DNA from 4 places in the Rhodococcus sp. UNC363MFTsu5.1 genome. Region 2 is predicted to be linked to each of the others. Evidence: riboswitches for the same ligand, from Rfam matches in the RefSeq annotation. Region 2 holds a riboswitch; each other region holds the start of a gene.
What was found. Region 2 has a riboswitch for cobalamin ahead of BR31_RS0108100 (CbtB domain-containing protein). Riboswitches for the same ligand answer to the same signal wherever they lie in the genome.
Positions count from the first base shown of each region.

Region 1: another riboswitch for cobalamin. It lies ahead of BR31_RS0125625 (ABC transporter substrate-binding protein); the one in region 2 lies ahead of BR31_RS0108100 (CbtB domain-containing protein).
Region 3: another riboswitch for cobalamin. It lies ahead of BR31_RS0101290 (magnesium chelatase subunit D family protein); the one in region 2 lies ahead of BR31_RS0108100 (CbtB domain-containing protein).
Region 4: another riboswitch for cobalamin. It lies ahead of metE (5-methyltetrahydropteroyltriglutamate--homocysteine S-methyltransferase); the one in region 2 lies ahead of BR31_RS0108100 (CbtB domain-containing protein).

Region 1 covers NZ_KK366015.1:83,640-91,030, forward strand. The annotation lists gene BR31_RS0125615 (S9 family peptidase) at 1-836, opposite strand, end outside; gene BR31_RS0125620 (phosphoribosylaminoimidazolesuccinocarboxamide synthase) at 874-1,767, opposite strand; cobalamin riboswitch at 1,835-2,020, shown strand; gene BR31_RS0125625 (ABC transporter substrate-binding protein) at 2,088-3,059, shown strand; gene BR31_RS0125630 (FecCD family ABC transporter permease) at 3,056-4,114, shown strand; gene BR31_RS0125635 (ABC transporter ATP-binding protein) at 4,111-4,923, shown strand; gene BR31_RS0125640 ((2Fe-2S) ferredoxin domain-containing protein) at 4,926-5,657, shown strand; gene BR31_RS0125645 (Rdx family protein) at 5,670-5,963, shown strand; gene BR31_RS0125650 (1-aminocyclopropane-1-carboxylate deaminase/D-cysteine desulfhydrase) at 5,968-6,978, opposite strand; gene BR31_RS0125655 (HIT family protein) at 6,987-7,391, opposite strand, start outside.
Region 2 covers NZ_JMLO01000004.1:257,136-264,526, forward strand. The annotation lists gene BR31_RS0108085 (DsbA family oxidoreductase) at 1-82, shown strand, start outside; gene BR31_RS0108090 (hypothetical protein) at 79-531, opposite strand; gene BR31_RS0108095 (CbtA family protein) at 691-1,509, opposite strand; gene BR31_RS0108100 (CbtB domain-containing protein) at 1,500-1,694, opposite strand; cobalamin riboswitch at 1,721-1,857, opposite strand; gene BR31_RS0108105 (glycosyltransferase) at 1,967-3,073, shown strand; gene BR31_RS27905 (alpha/beta hydrolase) at 3,035-4,117, opposite strand; gene mhuD (mycobilin-forming heme oxygenase MhuD) at 4,166-4,483, opposite strand; gene BR31_RS0108120 (MarR family winged helix-turn-helix transcriptional regulator) at 4,509-4,901, opposite strand; gene BR31_RS0108125 (MFS transporter) at 5,003-6,475, shown strand; gene BR31_RS0108130 (alpha/beta fold hydrolase) at 6,526-7,290, shown strand; gene BR31_RS27910 (Imm51 family immunity protein) at 7,338-7,391, shown strand, end outside.
Region 3 covers NZ_JMLO01000001.1:254,922-262,312, forward strand. The annotation lists gene mtr (mycothione reductase) at 1-729, opposite strand, end outside; gene BR31_RS0101275 (alpha/beta hydrolase) at 726-1,724, opposite strand; gene mqo (malate dehydrogenase (quinone)) at 1,843-3,387, shown strand; gene BR31_RS0101285 (GNAT family N-acetyltransferase) at 3,400-3,870, shown strand; adenosylcobalamin (AdoCbl) riboswitch at 3,872-4,026, shown strand; gene BR31_RS0101290 (magnesium chelatase subunit D family protein) at 4,038-5,975, shown strand; gene cobO (cob(I)yrinic acid a,c-diamide adenosyltransferase) at 5,999-6,619, shown strand; gene BR31_RS0101300 (cobyrinic acid a,c-diamide synthase CobB) at 6,613-7,391, shown strand, end outside.
Region 4 covers NZ_JMLO01000001.1:143,080-150,470, forward strand. The annotation lists gene metE (5-methyltetrahydropteroyltriglutamate--homocysteine S-methyltransferase) at 1-2,207, opposite strand, end outside; cobalamin riboswitch at 2,355-2,565, opposite strand; gene BR31_RS0100725 (pyruvate carboxylase) at 2,866-6,279, shown strand; gene rsmD (16S rRNA (guanine(966)-N(2))-methyltransferase RsmD) at 6,276-6,839, shown strand; gene coaD (pantetheine-phosphate adenylyltransferase) at 6,836-7,333, shown strand.

The DNA.
Region 1 (7,391 bases), on a different contig from region 2:
TCGGGGTCGTCCGACTCGAGGCAGCGGATCTCCGAGGTGATCTTGGAGCCGATCCAGATCATCAGGTACTTCTCGCTGCGGGTGGACCCGAAGCCGACCCAGAATCGCTCGTCGGGCTCGTGGAAGACCTTGACGTCCTCGGACTGCGCGGTGCCCAGCTTGTGCCGCCAGACGGTGTCGGGCCGCCAGGCCTCGTCCACCGTCATGTAGAAGACGTGCACGTTGTCCACGGACCAGGTGGCGCCTGGCGCGGTGCCGGGGATCTCGTCGGCGAGCAACTCTCCGGTGCGCAGGTCCTTGAACCGCAGGGTGTACCGCTCGTCGCCCGCGGTGTCCACGGAGTACGCCAGCAGATCGCCGTCGAGGGTGATCGAGAACGCACCGAGCGAGAAGAAGTCATGCCCCTCGGCGAGCAGGTTGCTGTCGAGCAGCACCTGCTCGCCCTCGATCTCGGTGTCGGTGGAGAGCACCGGCGGGGTCCAGTCGTCCGGGCCCGAGATCGGGCACCGGCACTGCACGCCGTACTGCTTGCCCTCGAAGCTGCGCGAGTAGTACCACCACTGGCCCATCCGGGACGGCACCGACAGATCGGTCTCCTGGGTGCGGGACTTGATCTCCTGGAAGATCTTTTCCCGCAACGGCGCGAGGTGCTCGGTCTGCTGCTCCGTGTAGGCGTTCTCCGCCTCGAGGTACGCGCGCACCTCGGGGTCGTCCTTCTCGCGCAGCCACTCGTAGTTGTCGACGAAGGTGTCGCCGTGGTGGGTGCGCTCGAGGGGGACCTTCTTGGCGACCGGGGCTGCGATGGGGCTGCTGACCGGGGTGACGGACGAAGTCATGCCGCCAGCCTAGGCGGTGCGTGCCGCGCCGTGACGGCTACACCGGGGTCTGGACCCAGTCGTCGAAGGACAGCCCGGAGATGCGCTCGTAGGCCTCGATGTACCGGGCCCGGGTCGCGTCGACGATCTCCTGGGGCAGCGGCGGCGGGGGCGTGTCGCTCGCCCGGTCCCAGCCGGACTCGGGGCCGGTGAGCCAATTGCGGACGAACTGCTTGTCGAAGCTCGGCTGCACCCGGCCCGGCTCGTAGCCGTCGGCGGGCCAGTACCGGGAGGAGTCGGGGGTGAGCACCTCGTCGGCGAGGACGAGGTTGCCGTCGGCGTCGAGGCCGAACTCGAACTTGGTGTCGGCCAGGATGATGCCCCGGTCCGCGGCGAAGCTGGCCGCCCGGAAGTAGATGTCGAGGGTGTCCTCGCGAAGCTTGACCGCCAGCTCCTGACCGATCTGGTCGACCACGGTCGCGAAGTCGACGTTCTCGTCGTGCTCGCCGAGCACCGCCTTGGTGGCCGGGGTGAAGATCGGCTCGGGCAGCTTGCTGGCCTCGACGAGACCCTCGGGCAGCTCGACGCCGCAGACGGCGCCGGTGCGCTGGTAGTCGGCGAGCCCGGACCCGGTGAGGTAGCCACGGGCCACACACTCGACCGGCACCATGTTCAGCTTGCGCACCACGAGGGCGCGACCGAGCACCTCGGCCGGGATCCGCTCGTCGTCGGGCGCACCGGCCAGGTGGTTGCTGCCGCCGAGTTCCTCGAAGAAGAACACGCTCATCGCGGTGAGCACGCGACCCTTGTCGGGGATCGGGGTGCTCAGCACGTGGTCGTAGGCGGAGATCCGGTCGCTCGCGACCAGCAGCAGGTGCTCGTCGTCGATCGTGTAGAGGTCGCGGACCTTGCCGCCGGCCAGGTGGGCGTAGTCGGAGAGTGAGGGGCGCACACGGGCACCCTATCGGGTCACCCCCCGGCCGATTCGGGGGCGACCGCCGACCACGGGCATTGGTCTATCCTTCAACCGTTGTCGCGGTGTTCGGGAAGTCCGGTGCAAAGCCGGCGCGGTACTCGCCACTGTGAGCAGGTACGTCGACTGCCAGGGGTTCGACCCCAGCCACTGGATGCGCATGCGTCCGGGAAGGCGTAGCCGGCGGCCATCCCTGCCGAGCCAGGAGACCGGCCGTGACACATACCTGCACGTTTTCCACGAGTCATGGAAGGCGGGTCGCTTTGCGCACCCCTGTTGATCTTCGAGTTCACGCGCGGGTGTCACCGCGCGTTCTCTCCACTGCCGCGGCCTCCGTCGCCGCCGCCATCGCCCTTACCGCCTGCACCACCGGTTCCGCGGAGTCGGGAACCGCGACCATCTCCCTCGAGAACTGCGGCCGCACCGTGACCCTCGACGGGCCTGCCGAACGCGGTGTCACCCTCAACCAGGGCGCCACCGAGACCGCGCTGTCGATCGGCGCGCAGGATCGGATGGTGGGAACGGCCTATCTCGACGACGCCATCGCACCGCAGTGGGCCTCCGCCTACGCGCAGGTCCCTGCTCTCGACGAGAAGGACTACCCCAGCCGCGAGGCCCTCCTCGAGGCCAAGCCCGACCTGGTGACGGCGGCGTACTCGAGCACGTTCGACGACAAGGGCGTCGGTTCGCACGAGTCGTTCGACGAGCTCGGTGTCGCCACCTACGTCTCCCCCTTCGGCTGCAAGGACAAGTCGACGCGACCCGCGGTCGCCTGGGATTCGATCGGCGCCGAGATCACCGACTACGGGATCATGTTCGGTCGCGAGGACGAGGCCGCGGCTGTGGTCGCGCAGATGCGCGAGACGCTGGCGGGCATCGAGTCCGCCGCGCCTGCGAAGGGCAAGAGCATCTTCTGGTACGACAGCAAGACCACGACGCCGTACGTCGGGGCCAACGCGGGCGGGCCGCAGCTGATCATCGACGCGGTCGGCGGCACCAACATCTTCGCCGGCACGGACGGGTCATGGGCGGACGGCAGCTGGGAGACGGTGCTGGCAGCGAACCCGGACGTCATCGTCCTCGCCGACGCCTCGTGGGACACGGCCGAGGAGAAGAAGGCCTACCTGCGCGGCGACCCGGCGCTCAAGGACCTGAAGGCGGTGCGCGAGGACGCGTTCGTCGTGGTCCCGTTCTCGACGACCACGCCGGGTCCGCGCACGATCGAGGGCGCGAGCCTTGTCGCCGGGCAGCTGGGCGGCGACGGGGCGTGACCGCGTCCACCCGGGCACCGATCCGGGCAGCCGCGACGGCAGGCCCCGCCTGGTCGGCGATCCTGATCGCGCTGCTCGCGGTGAGCTGCGCGGCCGGGGTCGCGATCGGCGCGGCCGACCTGTCGATCGGCACGGTCGTCGAGTCGATCGCCGGACGGCTCGGTATCGGACCCGGCACCGACCTGCTCACCACGCACATCGTCGTCGACCTGCGGATGCCGCGGGTGCTGGCGGCCGCCGCGATCGGCGCCGGTCTCGCCCTGTGCGGCGCCGTGCTGCAGTCGCTGACCGGTAACCCGCTGGCCGACCCCTACCTGCTCGGCATGTCGGGGGGCGCGTCGTTGGGCGCGGTCCTGGTGCTCACCACCGGTGCGAGTGCGGTGGGCGCCCTCGGGTTCGGTGCCGTCTCGTCGGCGGCGTTCCTCGGCGCGCTCGGGAGCCTGCTGCTGGTGTTCGTCATCGCGACGTCCCGGTCCGGGGCGCTGATGCCCGGCCGGCTCGTCCTCGCCGGGATAGCGGTTGGGCAGCTGGCCGCGGCGCTCACGTCGGCGCTGGTGCTGTTCGGCGACCGCGACGCCGCCCACCGGGTGCTGAGCTGGACCCTCGGCTCGGTGGCCGGGGTGCGCTGGTCGGGTCTGGTCGGCATCCTGATCGTCGTCGCGGTGACGATGACGATCGTGCTGGCCTACAGCCGGGTGCTGGACTCGTTCGCGTTCGGTGAGCGCGCCGCCGCGAGCCTCGGCACCAACGTCGAGCGCACCCGCTGGGTGCTGTACGCGGTGGCGTCGCTGTGCACGGCGGCATTGGTCGCGCAGGCGGGCATCATCGGGTTCGTCGGGCTCGTGGTGCCGCACGCGGCCCGCATGCTCGTCGGGCCGCTGCACGCGCGACTGCTCCCGGTGGTCGCCCTGATGGGTGCGCTGCTGCTGGTGTGGGCCGACATCGCCGCCCGCACCGTCATGCCGGGGCGCGAACTGCCGATCAGCATCGTCACCGCCATCGTCGGGGTCCCGGTGTTCGTGTGGCTGCTCCGACGACGGGGAGTTCGCGCATGACCCACCACTCTCCCGACATCCGGGTCGAGGACGTCTCCTGGTCGGCGGGGGGCAGACGGATCCTCGACCGGGTGTCGTGCACGGCCCCGGCCGGGCGGGTCACCGGGTTGATCGGACCCAACGGGTCGGGCAAGACCTCGCTGCTGTCGACCATCGCCCGGCTCGAGCGTCCCGACAGCGGACGGGTGCTGCTCGGCGACGGCGCGACGACCACGATGCAACGCCGCGAGTTCGCGCGCACCGTCGCACTGGTGGAACAGCATTCGGCCACCGAACTGGACCTGACGGTGGAACAGATCGTCGAACTCGGGGCCATCCCGCACCGCGGCGGCTGGGCCCGCCCCGCCGCGCTCGGCACGGGCGAGCTCGTCACCGACTGCCTCGCGACGGCGGGGATCACCCATCTGCGACACCGGTTGTGGCAGAGCCTGTCCGGCGGTGAGAAGCAGAAGACCCAGCTGGCCCGGGCATTCGCGCAGCGGCCCTGCGTGCTGCTGCTGGACGAGCCGACCAACCACCTCGACGTCTCGGCCTCGCTCGAGCTCCTGGAACTGATCCGGGCGAGGGGCCTGACCACGGTGGCCGCGATGCACGACCTGAACCTGGCCGCGATGTACTGCGATCACCTGGTGGTGCTGTGCGACGGCCGGGTGACCGCCGAGGGCCCGACGGAGTCGGTGCTGACCGCCGATCTGCTCGCGGAGGTGTACGGGCTCGACGCCCTGGTGCAGCCTCATCCACGGACGGGACGACCGCTGGTGGTGCTGTGCGGCACCGCCACCGAGACCATCGAAAGAGCCACGCCGTGACCATGATTCAGCAGTGCAGGTGGGTGATCGTCACCGCACCAACCGACCGTGGCGACGATCCCCGCGATCAGGTGCTCGGGGCGCTGCGGGTGCTGCGGGACCAGCACCCGGACACCGTCTTCGTGACGGCGGTGCTCGGCGGCACCGGGACATCCGTCACGGGCGCGCTCGACGAGGCGGCCGCGGCAGGCGCGACCGAGGTCGTGGTCGTGAGCGCCCAGACGGTGCTCGACCGCAAGATCGACGCGTGGTTCCGCCGGGTCGTCGGACACTGGTTGCGCGAGCGCGGATCGGATGGGCCCGACGTCCGCCTCGCCGGTCCGCTGAGCGACACCGACACGTACGCCGATCTGCTCGACGCCGCGATCTCCCGCCCCACCGCGGCGGCCCGCAGCACCACCGCTCCCCTGACCTCCCCCGCGTGGGACGAGGTCCCCGGCTTCGCCCGGCACGTCCTGGTGTGCCGGGGTCCGCGGTGTTCGGCCCGCGGCGGTCCGGAGACCGCGCAGGCACTGGACAACGCGCTCGAGGCCCGCGGTCTGGGCGACGACGACGTCCTCGTCACCCAGACCGGCTGCCTGTTCCCGTGCTCGCAGGCCCCGGTCGTGGCGGTGTATCCCGACAACTCGTGGTACGCCGAACTGCGCGCCGACCGGGTCCAACGGTTCGTCGACGAACACCTCGTCGAGGGCAGGCCCGTCACCGAGTGGAGCGGGGCGCGGCGGTCACTCTGACACCCTGGGGGCATGACCCCAGCCGCGCCCCGCGTCACCGTCACCTACTGCACGCAGTGCAACTGGCTGCTCCGGGCCGGCTGGATGGCGCAGGAACTGCTGAACACATTCGGCACCGACCTCGGCGAGGTGGCCCTGATCCCGGGCACCGGCGGCGTTTTCCGGATCGAGATCGGCGACGAGCTGCTGTGGGACCGCGCCAGGGACAACGGTTTCCCCGACATCGCGGCCCTCAAGCAGTTGGTGCGCGACGTGGTGGCGCCGGAGCGCGACCTGGGCCACACCGACCGCAAGCGCGACCGCTGATCGCTCAGTCCCCCCGCGGGCCGTAGGTGTCGACCACGAGCACGGGCCCGTCGCCCAGGGTGCCGTCCGCGTCCATCGCGAGCGCGCCCGCGAGCGCCTTCGCGGTGTAGACGGGGTCGAGGGTCAGCCCGTGGTCGGCGCCGACCCGCAGCGCGGCCGATCCCTCCGGCGTGCCGAACCCGTATCCGGGACCGAGCCAGTCGCGGGTCACCGTGATCGCTCCCGGCTCGAACTCGACTGGGCCGAGCGCGGCCCCGCGCCGGGTGAGCAGCCGCGCGGTCTTGCGTGCCAGCCCGACCAGGTCCCGCTCGGCCAGCGGCAGGGTGTCGTTGACGACCACCCCGACCACCCTGGTACGCAGGCCGGCCAGGTGCAGTCCGAGCAGCAGCCCGGCGGCGGTGCCGCCCGAACCCACCGGCGTCACCACGTGCGTCGGTTCCGGCATCGCGCCCGCCTCGACCTGCGCGGCCAGCTCCAGCGCGGCCTCCACGTAGCCGAGCGTCCCGAGGGGTGAGGATCCGCCGGCGGGCAGGAAGTAGGGCAGGTGCCCGCCGCGCGTGTGCCGCACCATCAGCCACGGCGCCGCCGCGATGGTGCGGGCCTTCGTCCGGGTGAAATGCAGTGCGGCACCGGAGCGCCTCAGACGTTCGAGCTGCGCGTGCACGTGTTCGTCCATCGGCTGATCGATCAGGGCCAGGGCCGTGTCGATGCCGAACTCGTGGGCGTACAGGGCCGTCGCCAGCCCCCAGTTGGTGCCCTGGCCGCCGACGCTGAAGATCTGCCGGGAACCACGGGCGAGGACATCCGGGATGATCCACTCCAGCTTGCGTACCTTGTTGCCGCCCCAGCCGCCCGCGCCGTAGACGCCCTCGTCCTTGCACCACAGCCGGTCCGCCCGGCCGAGCCCCTCCAGGTGGGCGATCGGAGTCGGGCCGGAGCCGAGCCTGCGGTACGGGAGGGTCGCCTCGAGCTCCGGGAAGAGCCGGTGCAGCGCGGGGCCGGTCGTCTGGTCCATGCGGGCGCCTAGACCGAGTCGAGCCGGCGGCGGAGCGCGCCTGCCAGATAGTCGAGATCCGGCCGACGTGCGGCAACGGGCCTGCCGCGGAGACCGAAACCGTCGCCGGGGGTGCGCGGGATGACGTGCAGGTGCACGTGGAAGACCTCCTGGCCGGCGACGGCGCCGTCGGCGAGGAAGAGGTTCACCCCGTCGGCCCGCGGACCGTCTGCGGGCAGACCCGTTGCGTCGGTGCCGTTGTCCCGCAATGCGGCAGCCAATCGCTGGCCGACGGCGAAGATCCGGCCGCCGTCCTCCGGGTCGAGTTGCGCGAGCCCCGACGCGTGCCGCTTCGGGACCACCAGCAGGTGGCCGGGGGTGAACGGGCGGATGTCCATGAACGCCACGGTGTGCTCGTCCTCGTACACGACGCT
Region 2 (7,391 bases):
GCAGGCCTACGCGCAGTCAGGGGCGATCGTCACGCTCGGCGACGATGCAGGCAGCTGCGCCGACGACTCCTGCGCGGTCTAGCCGCGCGCGAAGTACCGCCGGGCGTCCGCGCCCAGCAGCAGGCCCAGCCCGGCGACCACCGCGATCACGTGGACTGTCCGCGCCAGGGCGATGAGGGTCGACGCGACCGTGAGGTCCGCGAGGTCGAATCCGTTCGCCGACAACAGCCAGGCCGCCGGTTCGACGACCAGCGACCCGATCCCCACCGTCCCGAGGCCGATCAGCAGGGTCAGCCGGGCGGGGTTCGAGCCGCGCTGCATCGCAATGGCGAGCGCGTACACGGCGCCGTAGATCGCCAGCCGGACCGCGCCCTGGGCCGCTACCGCGGACGGACTTGCGGCGCCCTCTTCCAGTGCGCGAGCGGCCTGGAGGATCGCCTCGACGATGCCGGCGAGCAGTGCGACGCAGAGCAGGGTGAAGGAGAGCTCCACCTGACGTGGCGGGCGGGTGCGGATCTCGGTGGTGGTCATGGTTTCCGAGCGTGCCGCCCTGGTGCGGCGCAGGGCATCACCCTGTGGCGTGAATCCTCGCTCACCCCACGGTATCGGTCGGCGCTGCGGCACAACGAGAGAAGCGGTGGATTCCGATGCAATGCACCGGGCTCCACCGCTTCGCTCGAGTGGTGACCGTCAGCGGGTGGTCAGCGCCTCCGACCGGGAGCTCGCCTTCGCGGCGCGCTCGGTGAGGAACGCGAACCCGAGGCCGAGCGCCAGCCACAGCGTCGCCTGGATCGCCAGCGACGAGATGCGGAACTCCCACAGCAGCGTCGCGGGGAAATCATCGCCGACCTCGTTGATACCGGGCAGCACGACGTAGCCGATCGCGACGATCGCCAGGAATGCCAGCAGCGGCGCCGCGACCTGCACCGACAGGTACCCGGTCGAGGCGACGAGGCGCGCGACGTATGCGGCGACCGCCACCGCGAACAGGCCGAGCACCACCGACGCCAGCCACAGCCAGGTGCGCTGGTTGATGGTGTCCGGGTCGCCGACCGCGGGCGGGTTCGCCGGGTACTTGAAGAACGGCACCGCCTCGATCGCCAGCCAACCCAGACCGGCCAGCGCAAGGGCCAGCACCGGACCCGACAGTGCCGTCACCCGGCGTGCGTAGTGGGCGACAGCTGCGAAGATCGCGCCGAGGGCCAGACCCGCGAGGCTGGTCGCGAGGAACAGTCCGGCCCGCTGCCCGTCGCGGCTGACGAGGGCATCGTCGCCGTGCGAGTGGCCTTCCTCTGCCGCGCCGCCAGAGTCGTGCGGGTGCTCGTCCGTCGTGGCGGCGTCGTGGGTGTGCTCCTCCGCCGGGGCGGAGGCCGCCTCCTCGATCGCGATGGCCGCGTTGATGTGCGGCTCGCCGATCACGAATGCGACGGCACCGGCGAGCAGTCCGGCGACGAGGCCGGCCAGCAGGCCGCGGATGAGGAGGTTCGTGAAGGTTCCTGTCAGTGGCACGGCAGGCCCAGCAGGTGCCGACCGTCATGCATCAGTTCGTGCATGTACATACCGGTACGCGAGACCGCACCCTGGTCGAAGCCGACCAGGTAGAGGGTCAGCATCGCGAGCAGGACAACGCCCGCGATGATCATCGCGATGCCGACAGAATCGGTCGCCGTGCTGGGATTGTGTACGAGTGCCATGGTTCCTCCTGGGATTCCGCGTCCCTTAAAAAGCCCATGCGATGGCCCCGGTATCTGGCTGTCGAGGGTGTGCCTCGATCACAGTGGCGCGACCGCTCCGGACTCTCACCGGATTCCCGTCAACCATCGCTATTACCAGCGCACTCTCGCATTGACCCGACTGTGGTGTCAATCGCAGCCGTCCGGCCGGCCGGCCAGACGTTCGCGCGTACTTCACCGGGCGGTCGGTGACAGTTGGCGGGTTCGCCATGCCGACCGGGATCGATGGGTCGGTGCGAATTGTGCAGCTGGCCAACTTCTACGGTCCCCGATCGGGCGGGCTGCGCACCGCGCTGCACAACTGGGGCGCCGGCTACAGCGGACGCGGTCACGAGGTGATCCTGGTCGTTCCCGGCCGGCGCGACGCCGAGGAGGTGATGGTGAGCGGGGTCCTGCGGATCACCCTGGCCGCGGTGCCGATCCCTGGCACCGGCGGCTACCGCGCCGTCAACCCGCGCCGGGTGGCCGACGTCGTGCGGGGGCTGCGCCCGGCCGCGCTCGAGGTGTCGGACCGGCTGACGCTGCGCGGCTTCGGGCAGTGGGCGCGTCGGCGGGACGTGCGGAGCGTGGTGGTGTCCCATGAGCGACTCGACCGACTGCTCGGGCAGGTGCTGCCGCCGCGCGCGGCGCGTTCGTGGGCGGATGTCGCCAACGCCAGGATGGCGCGCAACTTCGATGCGGTGGTCTGCACGACCGCGTTCGCATCCGAGGAGTTCACCCGGATCGGCGCGGGAAACCTGTTCCGCGTTCCACTGGGCGTCGACCTGGCGCTGTTCCATCCGGATCGACGGGACGAGGGCGTGCGCGAACGCTACGCCCTGCCCTCGCAACGGCTGTTGCTGCACTGCGGTCGGCTGTCGGTGGAGAAGCAGGTCGATCGCAGCATCGAGGCGGTCCGGTCCCTCGTCGGGCAGGGCCAGGACATCCGGCTGGTGATCGCCGGTGATGGGCCGAAGCGAGAAGCCTTGCGGCACAGGGCGCGAAAGCTGCCGGTGCACTTCGCGGGCTTCATCGGCGACTCCGGACGGCTGGCGACGCTGTTCGCCTCCGCCGACGTCACCCTTGCGCCCGGCCCGCACGAGACGTTCTGCCTGTCGGCCCTGGAGTCGCTGGCCGCGGGGACACCGGTGGTCGCGGCGCGATCGTCCGCCCTCGCGGAGATCATCACCCCGGCCTGCGGGGCGCTGGCGCACGGACGGGGCGTCGCGCTGGCGGACGCCGTCACCGGGGTCTTGGCCCTCCCCGCGGGCGCGCGCCGGGAATCGGCCCGGCTGCGGGCCGAACAGTTCAGCTGGTCGGCCTCAGTCGACGGGATGCTGTCGGTCCTGGCGGGGCACTGACGGCGGGGCGGACAGCGCAAGGCCCAACGCGGCCGCGGCCCGTCCCATCGCCTCGGGACCCGAGCGGCCGACCCCGACCATGTTCGCGAAGGAGTGGATCAGCCCGGGCTCGCGCACGTGCTGTACCTCGACCCCCGCCTCGCGCAACTTCTCGGCGTAGGCATCGCCCTCGTCGCGCAGCGGATCGAACCCCGCCGTGACGACGTAGGCGGGAGGAAGGCCGGTGAGGTCGCCGTAGATCGGGGACAGCAGCGGATCGGTCCGGTCCGCGCCGGCGGGGACGTAGCTGGCCTCGCAGAGGTCCATGAACCGTTCGGTCAGGAAGAATCCGGTTGCGAAGGTCCGCCGGCTGGGCCGCTTCACCGCGACATCCGTCGCGGGATAGATCAGCAACTGGAACACGGGCGGCGCCCCGAGTTCCCCGTGCGTGGCCCGCTGGGCGAGGACGGCGGCGAGGTTTCCGCCCGCGCTGTCGCCGCCGACGGCGATCCGGTCCTGGTCGATGCCAAGGCCGGTCGCGTTGGCGGTCACGAACGAGTACGCCGCCTCGACGTCGCGCACGGCGGCGGGGAAGGGCGCCTCGGGGGCCAGCCGGTAGTCGACGGCGACGACCCGGATCCCGGCGCGCTCGGCGAGGAAGCGGCACACCGCGTCGTGGCTGTCGAGGTCGCCGTAGACCCAGCCCCCACCGTGCAGGTAGACCAGCGCGGGCGACGTGATGGTCAGGCCGCGCGGGGTGTAGAACCGCAGCCGGAGCGGGCCCGCCGGGCCGTCGATGTCGCGGTCGGTGACCGCACCGATCGGCAGATTGCCGCCGACGGCCCTGGAACTCGACAGCAGCGCGCGCCTGCCGCCGGGTATCGGACGCTCCTCGGCGGCCGCGCCCTCGAGCCGCCCCAACGCGAGCATGAGCTGCATCTCGGCGTCGAGGACGTTGCCGTCGATCGCCACCGGCTTCCCGGCCAGCCGGTGGAGGAGGCCCGCCGGCATCGACAGCAGGGTCTGCAACGCGTGCCGCTTCGCGGCGTCGATCGCCAGGGCCATACGTGCGAACCTATCCGCTCGACCCTGGACGCATGCGCGGTCCGGGGCTCAGGCGTCCTTCGCCGCGGCGGCCACGTCGAGCACGACCTCGAACTCGAGCAGCGAGGCACCGGTCGCCACCGGCTTGGCGCGCTCACCCGAGTGGGCGGCCCTGGCCGGGCCGTCGGACCAGGCCTTGAAGGCCTCCTCGGATTCCCACTGCGTCACGACGAAGTAGCGCTCGTCGCCCTTGACGGGGCGCAGCAACTGGAAGCCGAGGAAGCCGGGGGAGTTCTCGACCGCGTGCGCGCGGTTCGCGAAGCGCTTCTCCAGCTCGGGGCCCGCGCCCTCGGGAACCTCGATTGCATTGATCTTGACGACTGCCATGCGGGCGAGCGTACTCCGCTCGGGATCAGGTGCCGGTGGTGTCGGGCTCGGCGAGATGCTCGGTCAGGACGGCCAATTGGATCTTGCCGGCGTCGGCGTGGACCGCACGGCCCGCGTCGGTGACGTCGACGAACACGCCGCGACGATCCGACTCGCACAGCGACCGCGCGACGAGCCCCGCCTTCTCCAGCCGCGCGACGCTCCTGGAGAGAGCGCTCGGGCTCAGGTACATGTCCGCGGCGAGCTCCTGCATCCGCGGGTGCTTGCAGGTGACGCTCATCAGGCGGTCGAGGGTCTCGAAGTCGCTCATGCTCAGGCCGTGCGCGCTCTGCATCTGTCGATCGAGGTCGCACGCGATCCCGTTGTACCGGTCGAGCAGCGCTCGCCAGGTGTCGCGGAGCTCCGCTTCTGACGTCATGGCCGCATCCTAGTTCCAGTCCACCGATTGATGCAAGCGAATTAAATGTTAAGGAAATTAGTGCTTGCGCATTGATTGCACGTGCACATACAGTCCTCGACGTGACTATCACCGAAACCACTCCGAACCTCACCGCCTCGCCGGGTTCGACCACTCCTGCCGCAGGGCAGGCATGGACGGCCCGCCTCTGGGGGATCCTCGCGGTGCTGTGCGTCGTGATGTTCCTCGATGGGCTCGACGTCTCGATGGTGGGCGTCGCGCTGCCCTCGATCGGCACCGAACTCGGCCTCGACACCACCTCGCTGCAGTGGATCATCAACGGCTACGTGCTCGGCTTCGGCGGCCTGCTGTTGCTCGGTGGGCGCACCGCCGACCTGCTCGGCAGGCGCAACGTCTTCCTGGTGGCGCTGGCCGTCTTCGCCGTCGCCTCGCTGGTCGGCGGGCTCGTCGACAACGGCACCCTGCTCATCGTGACCCGCTTCGTGAAGGGCCTCGCCGCCGCCTTCACTGCGCCGACCGCGATGTCGATCCTGACCACCACCTTCAAGGAGGGGCCCGCCCGCAACCGGGCGCTGTCGATCTTCTCCGTGTTCGGTGCCAGCGGCTACTCGTCGGGGCTGATCCTCGGCGGGCTGCTCACCAGCGCCGGATGGCGGTGGACGTTCCTGATGCCGGTGCCGTTCGCGGTCGCGACCCTCGTCGCCGCCGTCGTCCTCATCCCGCGCGACCGCCCGGCCGACACCGGCGGGCACGACATTGCCGGTGCGGTCACCCTGGTCGCAGGCATGATGCTCGCCGTCTACACGGTGGTCTCCGCGCCTGCGCGCGGCTGGGCGGACCCGCTCACGCTCGGGCTCTTCGCGCTCGCGGCTGCCCTGCTGGCCTCGTTCGTCGTGGTGGAGAAGCGAATTGCGCATCCGCTTGTCCGGCTGAGCATCCTGAGGGTTGGCGCGATCGTGCGGGCCAACCTGAGCATCATCGCGCTCTTCGGTTCCTACCTGAGCTTCCAGTTCATGGTGACGATCTTCCTGCAGTCCGGGCTCGGCTGGTCGCCGCTGAAGATGGCGATGGCGCTGCTCCCCGCCGGACTGATCGTCGCCTTCGGCTCGCCGTTCGTCGGGCGTCTCGTCGACCGGTTCGGCACGCCGCGGATGATCATCGCCGCGCTCGGCTCGCTGAGCCTGGGCTACCTGTGGTTCCTGTTCGTCGGCAGCGACCAGCCGACGTACGCGGTGGCCATCCTGCCAAGCGTGATCCTGCTCGGCTTCGGTTTCACGTTCGGCTTCACCTCGATCATGGCCCAGGCCACCTCGGGCGTCGACGACTCCGAGCAGGGCCTGGCCTCGGGGCTGGTCCAGACCTCGATGCAGGTCGGCGCGGCGCTGGTGCTCGCACTGACCACCGCGCTGGTCACCGCGGGGTCGCACACCGGAGCGGGTACCGCGAGCTTCGATCAGTTCCGCCCCGGCCTGATCCTGGTCACGGGCGTGGCGCTGCTCGGGCTGGCGATCACCGTCTGGCCGCTGATCCGCGGTCGCCGATACTCGGTCGTGCCGGAGGGGAGCCGGGCCTGACCGGGCACACCGACCGCGAGGCAGCACGGCACCGGGATAACCTCGGTGCCGTGCTGCATGACGAGGGTGGGACCGGTCGGCCGATTCTGTTGCTCCACGGGTTGATGGGCAGCGCCAGGACCTGGCGCAGGCACGTGCCGTGGCTCCGCGAGTACGGGCACGTCTACACCTTCGACGCGGCCGGGCACGGCAGGCCCGCGCCGGCCGAACTGACCACCGAGGCGTTCGTCGAGGACCTCGCCGCCGCACTGACGCCGATCACGGAGCCGATGGTGGTGATCGGACACTCGATGGGTGGGCTGCACGCCTGGTGCTTCGCCGCCGCGTACCCCGATCGCGTCAGCGCGCTCGTCGTCGAGGACATGGCGCCCGACTTCCAGGGGCGCACCGCGCGCGACTGGGCCGAGATGATCGGGTCATGGCCCCAGCCGTTCCGCGACCGCGAGCACATGATCGCGTTCTTCGGACCCGTTGCGGCGCAGTACTTCATGGACTCCTTCGAGGAGCGGTCCGACGGCTTCCATCTGCACGGCGAGGTGCCGGTGTGGCGGGACATCTCCGAGGAGTGGGGGACCCGCGACTTCTGGGCGCAGTGGTCGGCGGTCCGGGCGCCCGCCCTGCTGCTGGAGGGCGAGTTCACCATCACCCCGGCCGGGCAGATGCGCGCAATGGCCGACACCGCAAGGGAATCGGCGACGCGGTACGAACTGGTCGCGGGCGCCGGTCACCTGGTGCACGACGACCGACCGGTCGAGTATCGCGCGGCGGTGGAGGCGTTCCTCGCGGAGTTGCCCGCTCACGCATCCGGTGGGTGAGCGGAGGTCACGGCGCAGCTGTCACACCGCATGGGTACGGTCGCGGCATGGCAACCTCAAGCGATTTCGACGACCTCGGTCCGGTCCTTCTCGTCACCGGC
Region 3 (7,391 bases), on a different contig from region 2:
CACCTCGACGTGGCCGTCGTCGCCCCGCACGGACGTCACCGGATTGCCCAGTCGCACATCCCATTTCTCGCGGGCGAGGGCGGTGAAGTGTGCCGAGATGTCGCCGTCGAGGTGTCGCAGCAGGCGGTTGCCGCGACCGATGATGGTGACCTTGCTCCCGAACGCGGAGAAGACGTGCGCGAACTCGGAGGCGATGAACCCGCTGCCGATGATCACCAGGTGCTCGGGAAGCTCCGGCAGCCGCATGATGTCGTCGTTGGTGTAGTAGCGGACGCCGCTGCGGGTCACCTCCTCCGGGATGATCGGCCGCGATCCGGCCGCGATCACCACCTGGTCCGCGGTGATCACCTCGCCGGTCCCGGTCTCCAGGCGCCGCGGTCCGATGAACCTGGCGTGGCCGGAAAACAGTGTGGTGCCAGGACTCTCGTCGCGCCGATAGCGCTCGCCGCCCGCCGAGATGGGGTCGATCCGGTCGAACACCCGGCTCACGATGTCGGGCCAGCGCACCTTGTCGATGCGCGAGTCGATGCCGTACCTGCTCGAGTGCTCGATGGTGCGGGCGACCTCGGCGGCGTAGACGAACATCTTGGTCGGGATGCAGCCGACGTTCAGGCAGGTGCCGCCGAAGACGCCGTCCTCGAGCAGCGCGACCCGCATGTCGGCATACCGGTCGTCGAGAATGGTGTTGCCGGAACCGGATCCGATGATCGCGAGGTCGAAATGGCTCATGCGCCGTGTCCGTGCAGCCAGGTCAGCCACAGGTCCACCTCGTCGAAGGCCTGCTTGCGCGGGATCTCGGTGGACAGGAAGACGTCGTGCCGGGCGCCCTCGATCGGCACGATCGTGGTGCGGTCGCCGAGGCAGCCTGCCCAGCGGGCGATCTGCTTCACGTCGAGCACCAGGTCGGCCTCGTCGGACTTGGCGGTGTACCGGGAGGAGTAGTGCGTCTTCTGGGACCGCAGGATCAGCGAGGGGACGCCGACGTCGAGCCCGCGGTGCAGTTTCGCGTGTCCCTGCCGGATGGCTCGCAGCCAGCCGAAGGTCACCGGGAACCCGGTCAGCGGCTTCCATTCGAGGTCGTAGTCCCACTCGCCGCTCGCGCCGACGTGCAGGCTGCGCCCGTAGACGTCGATCGGCGGCTGCTTGACCGCGAGCCGGTCCTTGACCCGCCCGACTGCCTTGACGGCCACGGTGCCGACGGTGCGGAGGTAAGACGGGCCCTGCAGGTCGAACCACGGGCTGTTGAGGATCAGTCCGGCGATGCCCGCGCCCGCGCTGCCGCCCGGCAGCTTGTTCAGCCGGTCGAGCCACAGCGGCAGGATCAGCCCGCCGGTGGAGTGCGCCACCAGCAGGACGGTGCCCCCGCCGATCTGTTCGCGCACCAACGCGAGCGCGCGGCCCAGTTCCTCGTCGTAGAGCGCGAGGTCGGTGACGAAATGCGGGGTCTGGCCCTTCTTCAGCGAGCGGCCGCATTTGCGCAGGTCGAGGGCGAAGAACGAGTAGCCCTGGTCGTGGAAGTGCTCGGCCATGTGGTGCTGGAAGAAGTAGTCGGTGAAGCCGTGCACATAGAGCACGGCCCGCGCGGGCGTGCGGTCGATCCCGCCCTCGGGCTGATACCGGACAAGTGTGGCGTCGATCTCACCTTCACCGTCGGGATCGATTCCGAGTGGGATGGTCAACTGCTGATATCCGTCGCCGAGGACGTCGGGAGCCCAAGTAGTCACAGATCACAATGTAATGCGCAGGAATGCCCCCCGCAGTGGCGCACAATTGGGTGAGGTGAACGTCGCGTATACGCGCGGGTAACCTATCCGCTGCAGTCGGCGCGACTGCCCACTGCCAATGGACAAGGAAGTCGATTTTCCAGTGTCAGACAACAACGCGGTAGAGACCAAGACCGATGTAGTGCTCGTGGGTGCGGGCATCATGAGTGCGACCCTCGGAGCCATCCTGCGGCAGCTGCAGCCGGACTGGTCGATCAGCGTGTTCGAGCGGCTCGACGCCGCCGCCGCGGAGAGCAGCGACCCGTGGAACAACGCGGGTACCGGACACTCTGCTCTGTGTGAGCTCAACTACACCCCCGAGAACAAGGACGGCTCCGTCGACATCGCCAAGGCGATCACGGTCAACGAGCAGTTCCAGGTCTCCCGGCAGTTCTGGGCGCACGCGCTCGAACAGGGCATCCTCACCGCCCCCAAGGAGTTCATCAACCCCATCCCGCACGTGAGCTTCGTGCACGGGGCGGACAACGTGAAGTACCTGAAGGCGCGCTACGACGCCCTTGCCGGACACACGTTGTTCAACGGCATGGAGTACACCGACAGCGCGGACGAGTTCGCCCGCCGCCTGCCGCTGATGGCCAAGGGTCGCGACTTCTCCGACCCCATCGCCCTCAACTGGACCGAGGGCGGCACCGACGTCGACTTCGGCGCGCTGACCAAGCAGCTGCTCAACCACGTCGCCTCCTCCGGCGGCACCGTGCACTTCGGTCACGAGGTCACGGGCATCAAGAAGCAGTCCGACGGCAGCTGGACGCTCAAGGTGCACAACCGTCGCACCGGCGGCCGCAAGACCGTCAAGGCCAAGTTCGTCTTCGTCGGAGCCGGTGGCGGTGCCCTGCACCTGCTGCAGCAGTCCGGCATCAAGGAGGCCAAGGGCTTCGGAGGCTTTCCCGTCAGCGGCGCCTTCCTGCGCTGCACCAACCCGGAGCTGATCGATCAGCACCGCGCGAAGGTGTACGGCAAGGCCGCCGTCGGTGCCCCGCCGATGTCGGTGCCGCACCTCGACACCCGCGTCATCGGCGGCAAGCCGGGCCTGCTGTTCGGCCCGTACGCCGGTTGGTCGCCGAAGTTCCTCAAGGAGGGTCGGGTCACCGACCTGCCCGGGTCGGTCAAGCCGAACAACCTGCTGTCGATGCTCGGGGTCGGCGTTTCCGAGCTCGGCCTGGTCAAGTACCTGGTCAGCGAGCTCGCGAAGAACGCGGAGGGTCGCATCGAGACCATGCGCGAGTTCGTCCCCGAGGCGCTCGGCGCCGACTGGGAGCTGATCACGGCGGGCCAGCGCGTTCAGGTGATCCGCCGCGACAAGCGCAAGGGCGGCGTGCTCGAGTTCGGCACCGCGGTCATCAGCGCCGCGGACGGCTCGATCGCCGGTCTGCTCGGCGCCTCGCCCGGCGCCTCGACCGCGGTCCCGGCGATGCTCGACGTGCTCAAGCGTTGCTTCGCGGACCGGTTCGCCTCGTGGGAGCCGCAGCTCAAGCAGATGGTGCCCTCGCTCGGCGTGAAGCTCTCCGACGACAAGTCGCTGTTCACCGAGGTCTGGGACTGGTCCAGCCGCGTGCTCGAGCTCGACACCGAGGTTCAGGAGACCGCCTCCGCCGCGGTGTGATAGTCACACCGTATGACGGCAACAGCGGCTCTGCACCGCGCCTGGGCGCTCGATCTGGACCTCCGCACGCTCTATGACCTGCTGAGACTGCGGGTCGACGTGTTCGTCGTGGAGCAGGCCTGCCCGTACCCGGAACTCGACGGGCGGGACCTGCTCCCCGGCACCAGGCACCTGTGGATCGAGCAGGACGGTCAGGTCGTGTGCACGCTCCGCCTGATGGAGGAGCACGACGGCAGCACCTCGTACCGCATCGGACGGCTCTGCACCCGTGCGGACGCGCGGGGGCACGGACACACCACCAGGCTGCTGCGCACGGCGCTCGCGGAGGTCGGGTCGGCGCCGTGCAGGCTCAGCGCACAGAGCCACCTGGTGGACATGTACGCCAAGCACGGGTTCACGCCCGACGGCGAAGAGTTCATCGAGGACGGGATCCCGCACGTGCCGATGCGGCGCGGTGGCGGCGAGCCATGGCGCGAGGTCTAGAGTCAGCATCCGTAGTTCCCTGCCGCGGGGAAGTCCTGTGTGAACCAGGCACGGTCCCGCCACTGTGATGGATCCGGCCACGACCGGATCCGGAGTCAGATCGCCGCGGCAGCGGGTCAAGGTCCGAACCCTCGGCGTGGACACCGGGGAGTGAAGGGAAATTCGCTGTGGCACAAGCTGGTACCGGGTCCGAACCGGGCTTTCCGTTCAGTGCGATCGTCGGTCAGGACACGCTCCGGCTCGCCCTGACCCTCTGCGCCGTTCACCCCGGCATCGGGGGCGTGCTGGTGCGCGGCGAGAAAGGTACCGCGAAGTCGACGGTGGTGCGCGCCCTCGCCGCGCTGCTGCCACCCGTCGACGACGGCAACGGCGGCAGGCCCGCCCGGCTGGTGGAGCTGCCGGTCGGCGCCACCGAGGACCGGGTGGTCGGCTCGCTGGACCTGGAGAAGGTGCTGCGGGACGGGGAGCGGGCCTTCCAGCCCGGACTGCTGGCCGCGGCCCACGACGGCGTGCTCTACGTCGACGAGGTCAACCTGCTGCACGATCACCTCGTGGACGTGCTGCTGGACGCCGCCGCGATGGGGCGCGTGCACATCGAGCGCGATGGGGTCTCCCACTCCCATCCCGCGCGGTTCGTCCTGGTGGGGACCATGAACCCGGAAGAGGGCGAACTCCGCCCGCAGCTGCTCGACCGCTTCGGCCTCGCCGTCGACGTGGCGGCCTCGCGCGAGGTGGACGTCCGCATGCAGGTGGTGCGCAGGCGCCTCGACTTCGAGGCCGACCCCGCCGGATTCGCGGCCAGGTACGCCGACGAGGACTCGGCGCTGGCCCGCCGCATCGCCGCGGCGAGGGCCGCCTTGCCCGCCATCGAGCTCAGCGACACCGAACTGCGCCGCATCGCCGCGTTGTGCGCGTCGTTCGATGTCGACGGCATGCGCGCGGACCTGGTGCTGGCCCGCACCGCCACCGCGCACGCCGCCTGGCGCGGCGCGGACGCCGTCGCCGAGGAGGACGTGCGGGTCGCCGCGGAGCTGACGCTGCCGCATCGCCGCCGCCGCGACCCGTTCGACGAGCCGGGCCTCGACCCGCAGCAGCTCGAGGACGCGATGCGGGACGCCGCCGAGCAGGCGAACCAGCCGGAGCCCGAACCCGAGCCCGATCCCGACGGACCCGGCGGCGGCGCGCCCGAGCCCGAGTCCGACGGGGCGTCCCCCGACGGTGCCCAGCAATCCGCGGAGCCGAGCGAGAGTGAACAGCCCGGCCCTGTCCGTGCCCCCGAACGCGCGGCCGCGGCGCCCTCGGCGCAGTTCAAGACCCGGCTGCTGACGATCCCCGGTGTCGGCGAGGGCGCGCCGGGCAGGCGTTCGCGTTCGCGCTCCGCGCAGGGCCGGACCGTGCGGCCGACCACCGAAGCGGGCCGGGGGCTGCACCTGGTCGGCACCCTGTTCGCGGCCGCCGAGCACCAGGTCGCCCGTGGACGGCGGGACGGCCGGATGGTGTTGGCGCCCAGCGACATCCGAGGGGCGCACCGCGAGGGTCGCGAGGGCAACCTGGTGGTCTTCGTGGTCGACGCGTCCGGTTCGATGGCCGCGAGGGACCGGCTCTCCGCGGTCACCGGCGCCGTCGTCTCGCTGCTGCGCGATGCCTACCAGCGCCGCGACAAGGTCGCGGTGATCACCGTGCGGGGCGCCGCCGCCGAGCTGGTGCTGCCGCCCACCTCGTCCGTCGACGTCGCGGTCCGGCGACTGCGCTCATTGCGCACCGGCGGCAAAACCCCACTGGCGCAAGGATTCCTGAAGGCCCGCGAGGTGGTGCTGCGGGAGAAGGTGCGCGACCCCCAGCGTCGGGCGATGGTGGTCGCGTTGACCGACGGCCGCGCGACCGGCGGAGCCGACCCGGTCCATCGCGCCCGGGTGGCCGCGACCCTGCTCGCGGGCGAGTCGGTGGCCTCGGTTGTGGTGGATTGCGAGTCCGGCATGGTGCGCCTCGGCCTGGCCCGTGACCTGGCGACCGCGCTGCGGGGTGCCTACATCCGGCTCGGCGAGCTCTCGGCGGAGCAGGTGGCCGGCGTCGTCCGCGCCGGCACCGCGAAGCTCGCGGCCTAGAACGGAAAGAGGAGTATCAGACGATGCCCAAGGGTGTACCGCTTCCCGAGAACGTCCCCGACGACGGCCTGACCACCCGGCAGCGCCGCAACGCGCCCGTGCTGGCCGTGCACACGGGCCCGGGCAAGGGGAAGTCGACCGCCGCGTTCGGGATGGCGTTGCGAGCCTGGAACCAGGGCTTCGACATCGGGGTGTTCCAGTTCGTCAAGAGCGCGAAGTGGAAGGTCGGCGAGGAGTCGGCGTTCCGGGCGCTCGGCGAGCTGCACGAGTCCACCGGCGTCGGCGGACCGGTGCAGTGGCACAAGATGGGCGAGGGCTGGTCCTGGACCCGCAAGAAGGGCGAGGACGAGGACCACGCCCGCGTCGCGCTGGACGGCTGGCGTGAGGTGGCCCGCCGGATCGCGAACGAGGAGCACAAGTTCTACGTCCTGGACGAGTTCACCTACCCGCTCAAATGGGGCTGGGTTGACGTCGACGAGGTGGTCGAGGTGCTGAGTTCGCGGCCCGGGAACCAGCACGTGGTGATCACCGGCAGGGATGCGCCGCAGGCCCTGATCGACGCGGCCGACCTCGTCACCGAGATGACCAAGATCAAGCACCCGATGGACGCCGGACGCAAGGGCCAGCGGGGCATCGAGTGGTGAACGCCGTTCCGGCGGTGGTCATCGCCGCACCCGCCTCAGGCAGCGGAAAGACCACCGTCGCAACGGGTCTGATCGGTGCCCTGCGCGCGGCGGGAGATCGGGTGGCGCCGTTCAAGGTGGGGCCCGACTACATCGACCCGGGCTATCACGGCCTCGCCGCCGGGCGGGTCGGACGCAACCTGGACCCGGTGCTGGTTGGTGCCGACCGGATCGGCCCGCTGTACCGGCACGGCAGCGCGGGCTGCGACATCGCCGTCGTCGAGGGCGTGATGGGCCTGTTCGACGGCAAGATCGCGGACCCGGCGCCCGAGGGCGCCGCGGAGGGTTCGACCGCTCAGGTCGCCGGGTTGCTCGGCGCCCCGGTGGTTCTCGTCGTCGACGCCCGCGGCCACAGCCAGTCGCTGGCCGCGGTGCTGCACGGGTTCGCGACCTTCGACAGCGGCGTCCGGATCGGCGGGGTGATCCTCAACCGGGTCGGCAGCGAGCGGCACGAGCAGGTGTTGCGCCAGGCCTGTGACCGGGTTGGGGTGCCGGTGCTCGGGGTGGTGCCCCGGCTCGCGGAGCTGGCGGTGCCCTCGCGGCACCTCGGCCTGATCACCGCGGTCGAGCACGGCCGCGCCGCCACCGACGCGGTCGACGCGATGACCGAGCTGATCGCCCGGCACGTCGACCTCTCCGCGGTGCGGGCGCTGGCCCGCTCCAGCGTCGCGGCACCGGCATGGGATGCCGTGGACGAGGCCGGTACGGACGAACCGGGACCCGCGCCGGTGGT
Region 4 (7,391 bases), on a different contig from region 2:
TCGGCCCGGCCGCGGGTTTTCAGGCCGCAGTCGGGGTTGACCCAGAGGCGTTCCGCAGGAACCGCCTTCAGCGCGGCCCGCAACGAGTCGGCGATCTCGTCGACCGAGGGCACCCTGGGGGAGTGGATGTCGTAGACGCCAGGGCCGACGCCGAGATCGAACCCGACGGCGTTGAGATCGTCGAGGACCTCCATGTGCGAGCGCGCCGCCTCGATGGAGGTGACGTCTGCGTCCAAGCCGGCGATCGCCCCGATCACCTCGCCGAACTCCGAGTAGCACAGGTGGGTGTGGACCGCGGTCGCATCGGCGACCCCGGAGGTGGCCAGCCGGAATGCGCCGACCGACCAGTCCAGGTAGGCGGGTTGATCCGCCGTCCGCAGCGGCAACAGCTCACGCAGTGCGGGTTCGTCCACCTGCACCACCTGCGCTCCCGCCGCCTCCAGGTCGACGGTCTCCTCGCGGATCGCGAGAGCCACCTGGTCGGCCGACTCGGACAGCGGCTGGTCGTCGCGGACGAACGACCACGCCAGGATGGTGACCGGTCCGGTGAGCATGCCCTTGACCGGCTTGGCCGTCAGTGACTGGGCATACGAGGTCCACTCGACCGTCATCGGGCGCGGCCTGCGGACGTCGCCGAACAGGATCGGCGGTCGTACGCAGCGGGTCCCGTAGGACTGCACCCAGCCGTTGGCAGTGGCGAAGAATCCGTCGAGCTGTTCGGCGAAGTACTGCACCATGTCGTTGCGTTCGGGCTCGCCGTGCACCAGCACGTCCAGACCCAGCCGTTCCTGGAGGGCGATGACATCGGCCACCTCGCCGCGCATCCGGCGCAGGTACTCGGCCTCGTCGATCTCGCCCTTCCGCAGCGCGGCCCTGGCCACCCGGATCGCGGTCGTCTGCGGGTAGGAGCCGATCGTGGTGGTGGGCAGCAGCGGCAGCGGCAGGACGGCCGCCTGCACCTCGCGACGCTCCGCGGCGGGACGCCGTCCGCCGTCGGACGCCTTCAGGGCGGCGAGCCGCTCGCGGATCGCCCGGTCGTGCAGCCGTGGATCGGCCGCCCGGGAGGCCAGGGCGGCCGCCGCCCGCGCCAGTTCCGCGGCGACGGCATCGCGACCGGACCGCAGGCCGGTCGCGAGGGTGGTCACCTCGCGCACCTTCTCGAATCCGAAGGCCAGCCAGGATCGCAGCGAGTCGTCGAGTCCGGTCTCGCCCTCGAGCGAGTACGGCACGTGCAGCAGGGAGCAGGAGGTGGAGACCGCGATCGAACGAGCATTCCCGCGCAGGGTTTCGAGGGTCGCCAGCGACTCGGTCAGGTCGTTGCGCCAGACGTTCCTGCCGTCCACGATCCCGGCGACGAGGTGCTTGCCCGCGAGTTCGGGGATCGCGGCCAGTGCCTCCGGATCGCCCGCGACGAGGTCGACCGCAAGTCCCTCGACGCCGGTCCACGCCAGCATGGGTAGCGCGGCGCCGAGGTCGCCGAAGTAGGAGGCGAGCAGTATCGCGGGCCGGTGCTCGATCGCGGACAGCGCCCGGTAGACCTCGCCAGCGGTCGCGATCTCGGACTCCGTGCGATCGGCGACCAGCGCCGGCTCGTCGATCTGGACCCATTCGACGCCTGCGTCCGCCAGCCGCCCGAGCAGCTCGGCGTACAGCGGGAGCAGTTCCCCGACCCGCGAGAGGAGCGACGACTCGGAGTCGATCGCCTTCGACAGGAGCAGGAAGGTGACCGGTCCGATCAGCACCGGTCGCGCCGCGATGCCGAGGGCCTGCGCCTCCTCCACCTCGGCGAGCACCTTCGACGGGTCGAGGGTGAACCGGGTCGAGGGGCTGATCTCCGGGACCAGGTAGTGGTAGTTGGTGTCGAACCACTTCGTCATCTCGAGCGGGGTGACGGTGGCGGTGCCGCGAGCGGCAGCGAAATAGCGATCGAGCGCTGTCGACTCGCCTGCGACCCGATCCGGCAGGGCGCCGAGCATCGCGGCGGTGTCGAGCATCTGGTCGTAGTACGAGAAGACATTGACGGGGACGGAATCGATCCCGGCGTCGCGCAGATCGGTCCAGCTCTGTCTGCGCAGCTCTCGCGCGACGGCGCCGAGCGCGGCAGCGTCGAGTGTGCCGGCCCAGAAGGCTTCGACGGCCTTCTTGAGTTCGCGGCGGGGACCGATGCGCGGGGAGCCCAGCACGGTTGCGGTGAAGATGGATGTCACGGTGTTCTCCAGTTGCTGACAGCGTGGGTGGCCACCACCGGCAGACGAGACCACGGACCGAGCCCTTGTGTCGCCCGCATGTGGGCAGCAGTGAGCACTGATCCGATCTACTCGCCCATTCCACGAGGCGGTGGACCGTCGGGCACGGCGTGCCCGACGCAGTCGGCAGGTCTTCGGACTCGCAGGCGCCCGGTGATCGACACCGGTCCTAGTGGCCGTCGCTTCCCAGACGTGAGTCCAGTGCATGGTGACGGCGGTCGTTCCTGCATACCGCTGCGGGACAGTCCCGGATTCTCACCGGGTTCCCTCTCACACCTCTCTCCTCATAGACAGGGAGACGTGCTTCGACGCCGGGCGGGGACTTCGGGGCTCCTCACGACCACACCGGGCGGACCGATTGCACCACCGAGTATAGGGGCGGACGGGACCGGCCGAGCGGCTCGCTGCGGGGGTATTCGCCCGCCGTTCGGCCCGTCTGCGAACCCTGCGAAAGGGGTCGCGAATCAGACGAATCCGCAGTTCACGGCGGGTACCGTGTCGCTGTGAGGTGGGTGCCGGTAGCGTACTGCATCGTTACAGCGGGTCGAGTATGCGGGAATTTCCCGGATGCTAGGACACCGTCCGGCGAGCGGTACGAGAGCAAGGGTAATTTTCAGCAATGTTCTCTAAAGTTTTGGTTGCCAATCGCGGGGAAATCGCGATCAGGGCGTTCCGTGCCTCCTACGAGCTGGGCGCGGGGACCGTAGCTGTCTTTCCGTACGAGGACCGCAACTCGGTCCACCGTCTGAAGGCCGACGAGAGTTACCAGATCGGGGAGGAGGGGCACCCGGTCCGGGCCTACCTGTCGATCGCGGAGATCGTCGCGGCGGCGAAGAAGGCAGGCGCCGACGCCATCTACCCCGGTTACGGTTTCCTCTCCGAGAACCCGGACCTGGCCGCGGCCTGCGCCGCCGAGGGCATCACCTTCGTCGGACCGTCCGCGGAGGTGCTCGAGCTCACCGGCAACAAGGCCCGCGCGATCGCCGCCGCGAAGGCGGCAGGCCTCCCCGTGCTCGCCTCGTCGGAGCCGTCCGCCGACGTGGACGAGCTGCTCGTGGCCGCCGAGTCCATGCAGTTCCCGCTGTTCGTCAAGGCGGTCGCCGGTGGCGGTGGTCGCGGCATGCGCCGGGTCGCCGAGCCAGCCCAGTTGCGTGAGGCGATCGAGGCCGCGGCCCGCGAGGCGGAGTCCGCGTTCGGTGACGCCACCGTGTTCCTGGAGCAGGCCGTCGTCGACCCGCGGCACATCGAGGTGCAGATCCTGGCCGACGGTCAGGGCAACGTGATCCACCTCTTCGAGCGCGACTGCAGCGTGCAGCGACGGCACCAGAAGGTGATCGAGCTGGCGCCCGCGCCGAACCTGCCGGAGGAGCTGCGCGCGCGGATCTGCGCGGACGCGGTCGCCTTCGCCAAGGAGATCAACTACAGCTGCGCGGGCACGGTGGAGTTCCTCCTCGACACCCGCGGCAACCACGTGTTCATCGAGATGAACCCGCGCATCCAGGTCGAGCACACCGTCACCGAGGAGGTGACGGACGTGGACCTGGTGCAGGCGCAGCTCCGAATCGCCTCCGGCGAGACCCTGGCCGACCTGTGTCTGGCCCAGGAGTCGATCAAGCTCCGCGGCGCGGCGCTGCAGCTCCGCATCACCACGGAGGACCCGGCCAACGGATTCCGTCCCGACACCGGCCGGATCACCGCCTACCGCACGCCCGGCGGTGCCGGGGTGCGCCTCGACGGCGGCGCGAACCTGGGCGCCGAGGTCGGCGCCTACTTCGACTCGATGCTCGTCAAGCTCACCTGTCGCGGCCGGGATCTGCCCGCGGCCGTGGCCAGGGCGCGCAGGGCGGTGACCGAGTTCCGGATCCGCGGCGTTGCCACGAACATCCCGTTCCTGCAGGCCGTCCTCGACGACCCCGACTTCCGCGCGGGCAACGTGACGACCTCGTTCATCGAGGAGCGCCCGGCGCTGCTGACCTCGAGGGCGTCAGCCGACCGCGGCACCAAGATCCTGACCTACCTCGCCGACGTGACCGTGAACAAGCCGCACGGCGAGCGCCCCACCACCGTCTACGCACGCGACAAGCTGCCCAAGATCGATCTGACCACGCCGCCGCCCGCCGGCTCGAAGCAGCGACTGGTCGAGCTCGGACCCGAGGGCTTCGCCGCCGCGCTGCGAGCGCAGGAAGCGCTCGGTGTCACCGACACCACCTTCCGCGACGCGCACCAGTCCCTGCTCGCGACCCGGGTGCGCACCGGCGGCCTGCTCGACGTCGCCGGTCACGTCGCCCGGATGACGCCCGAACTGCTGTCGGTGGAGGCATGGGGCGGCGCGACCTACGACGTCGCGCTCCGCTTCCTGCACGAGGACCCGTGGGAGCGGCTGGCCGCACTGCGCGAGGCGATGCCGAACATCTGCCTGCAGATGCTGCTGCGTGGCCGCAACACCGTCGGCTACACGCCCTACCCCGAGTCGGTCACTCGCGCGTTCGTGCGCGAGGCCACCTCGACGGGCGTCGACATCTTCCGGATCTTCGACGCGCTCAACAACGTCGACCAGATGCGGCCTGCCATCGACGCGGTCCGCGAGACGGGCACCGCGGTCGCCGAGGTCGCGATGAGCTACACCGGTGACCTGTCGAACCCGAACGAGGACCTCTACACCCTCGACTACTACCTGAAGCTGGCCGAGCAGATCGTGGACGCGGGCGCCCACGTGCTGGCCATCAAGGACATGGCCGGGCTGCTGCGCGCCCCGGCGGCCGCCACCCTGGTGTCGGCGCTGCGCAGCAACTTCGACCTGCCCGTGCACGTGCACACCCACGACACCCCTGGCGGCCAGCTGGCCACCTACCTGGCGGCGTGGCAGGCGGGAGCCGACGCCGTCGACGGCGCGAGCGCGGCGCTGGCTGGCACCACCAGTCAGCCCGCGTTGTCGGCGATCGTCGCGGCCACCGCCCACTCGTCGCGGGACACGGGCCTGGATCTGCAGGCCGTGTGCGACCTCGAGCCGTACTGGGAGGCGCTGCGAAAGGTGTACGCGCCGTTCGAGTCCGGGCTACCTGCACCCACCGGCCGCGTCTACACGCACGAGATCCCCGGCGGTCAGCTGTCGAACCTGCGTCAGCAGGCCATCGCACTCGGGCTGGGGGACCAGTTCGAGGAGGTCGAGGCGAAGTACGCGGCTGCGGACCGGATGCTCGGCCGCCTGGTGAAGGTGACCCCGTCCTCCAAGGTGGTCGGCGACCTGGCACTGCACCTCGTCGGCTCGGGTGTGTCGACGGACGAGTTCGCGGAAAATCCCGCCGGATACGACATCCCGGAGTCGGTGATCGGGTTCCTGCGCGGCGAGCTGGGCAGCCCGGCGGGCGGCTGGCCGGAGCCGTTCCGGACCAGGGCGCTCGAGGGCCGCGGCGACGCGAAGCCCGAGACGCCCCTGACCGCGGATGACCAGGCCGGACTCGACGGTTCTCCGGCCGAGCGCCGCGGCACCCTGAACCGGCTGCTGTTCCCCGGACCGACCCGCGAGTTCCTCGAGCACCGCGAGAAGTACGGCGACACCTCGCGGCTGTCGGCGAACCAGTTCTTCTACGGCCTGCGGCGCGGCGAGGAGCACCGGGTCGCGCTGGCTCCCGGTGTCGAGCTGCTCATCGGACTCGAGGCGATCTCCGAGCCCGACGAGCGCGGCATGCGCACGGTGATGTGCATCCTCAACGGCCAGCTGCGGCCGGTGTCGGTGCGCGACCGCTCGATCGCCAGCGAGATCCCCGCCGCCGAGAAGGCGGACAGGGGCAACCCGGGCCACGTGGCCGCGCCGTTCGCGGGCGTCGTCACCCTCGTCGTGTCGGAGGGACAGAAGGTCGCCGCCGGCGACACCGTCGCGACGATCGAGGCGATGAAGATGGAGGCGGCGATCACCGCCACCCGCGGTGGCGTCGTGAGCAGGCTCGCGATCACACCCGTGCAGCAGGTCGAGGGTGGCGACCTGCTGGCCGTGATCTCCGTGGTGTCGACGGAGGAGGACGGGCCGCAGTGACCCGGATCGTTGCCGGCGCCGCGGGTGGGCGCCGGCTCCGGGTCCCGCCCAAGGGCACCCGGCCCACCTCGGAGCGGGTGCGCGAGGCGCTGTTCAGTTCGCTCGACGCCAGGATGGACCTCGACGGCGCCGCCGTGCTCGACCTGTTCGCGGGATCGGGAGCGCTTGGCCTCGAGGCGCTCTCGCGGGGCGCCGAGCACGTGGTGCTGGTCGAGTCGGACGCGAAGGCGGCCGCGGTTGCGCGCGAGAACGTGGCGACGCTCGGGTTGCCCGGCGCCGTCGTGCGGTCGGCGCCGGTGGCCGCGGTCGTCGCGGGCAGCCCCGACCGCGAGTACGACCTCGTCTTCCTCGACCCGCCGTACGCGATGGGCGAGGACGAGGTCGAGTCGGTGCTCGGCGCGCTCGTCGGCGGGGGTTGGATCGGGGAGGACTCGCTGGTCGTGCTCGAGCGGTCGTCGCGATCGCCGGAGACGGTGTGGCCTGCAGGCCTGTCGGTGGACCGGGTGCGCAAGTACGGCGAGACCCGGATCGAGATCGCCTGTTACGGTCTGCAGTCATGAGCAGTGCGGTCTGCCCCGGGTCCTTCGATCCCATCACCAACGGCCATCTCGACGTGATCAGCCGGGTGGCGGTTCAGTTCGACGAGGTCATCGTCACGGTGATGATCAACAAGAACAAGAAGGGGCTGTTCAGCATCGACGAACGCCTCGAGATGCTGCGCGAGGCCGTCGCGGACCTGCCGAACGTCCGGGTCGACTCCTGGCAGGGACTCCTCGTCGACTACGCAAAGGCCAACGGGGCCAGCGCGATCGTCAAGGGCCTGCGCGGCGCCAACGACTTCGACTACGAGCTGCAGATGGCACAGATGAACCACAAGCTCACCGGCGTCGACACCCTCTTCATCGCGACGAACCCGCGCTACAGCTACCTCTCCAGCTCGCTGGTCAAGGAGGTGGCGACCTACGGCGGCGATGTCGCGGACATGCTGCCCGCGAAGGTGCACGAGCGGCTGCTGGCCCGGCTGGCGGAACGCGCCGCGGAGCCGACCGCGTAGCGGTTGATCCTCGACACACTGGGCGTGGCGGCGCGCCGGTGAGCGGCGTGGCGGGCAG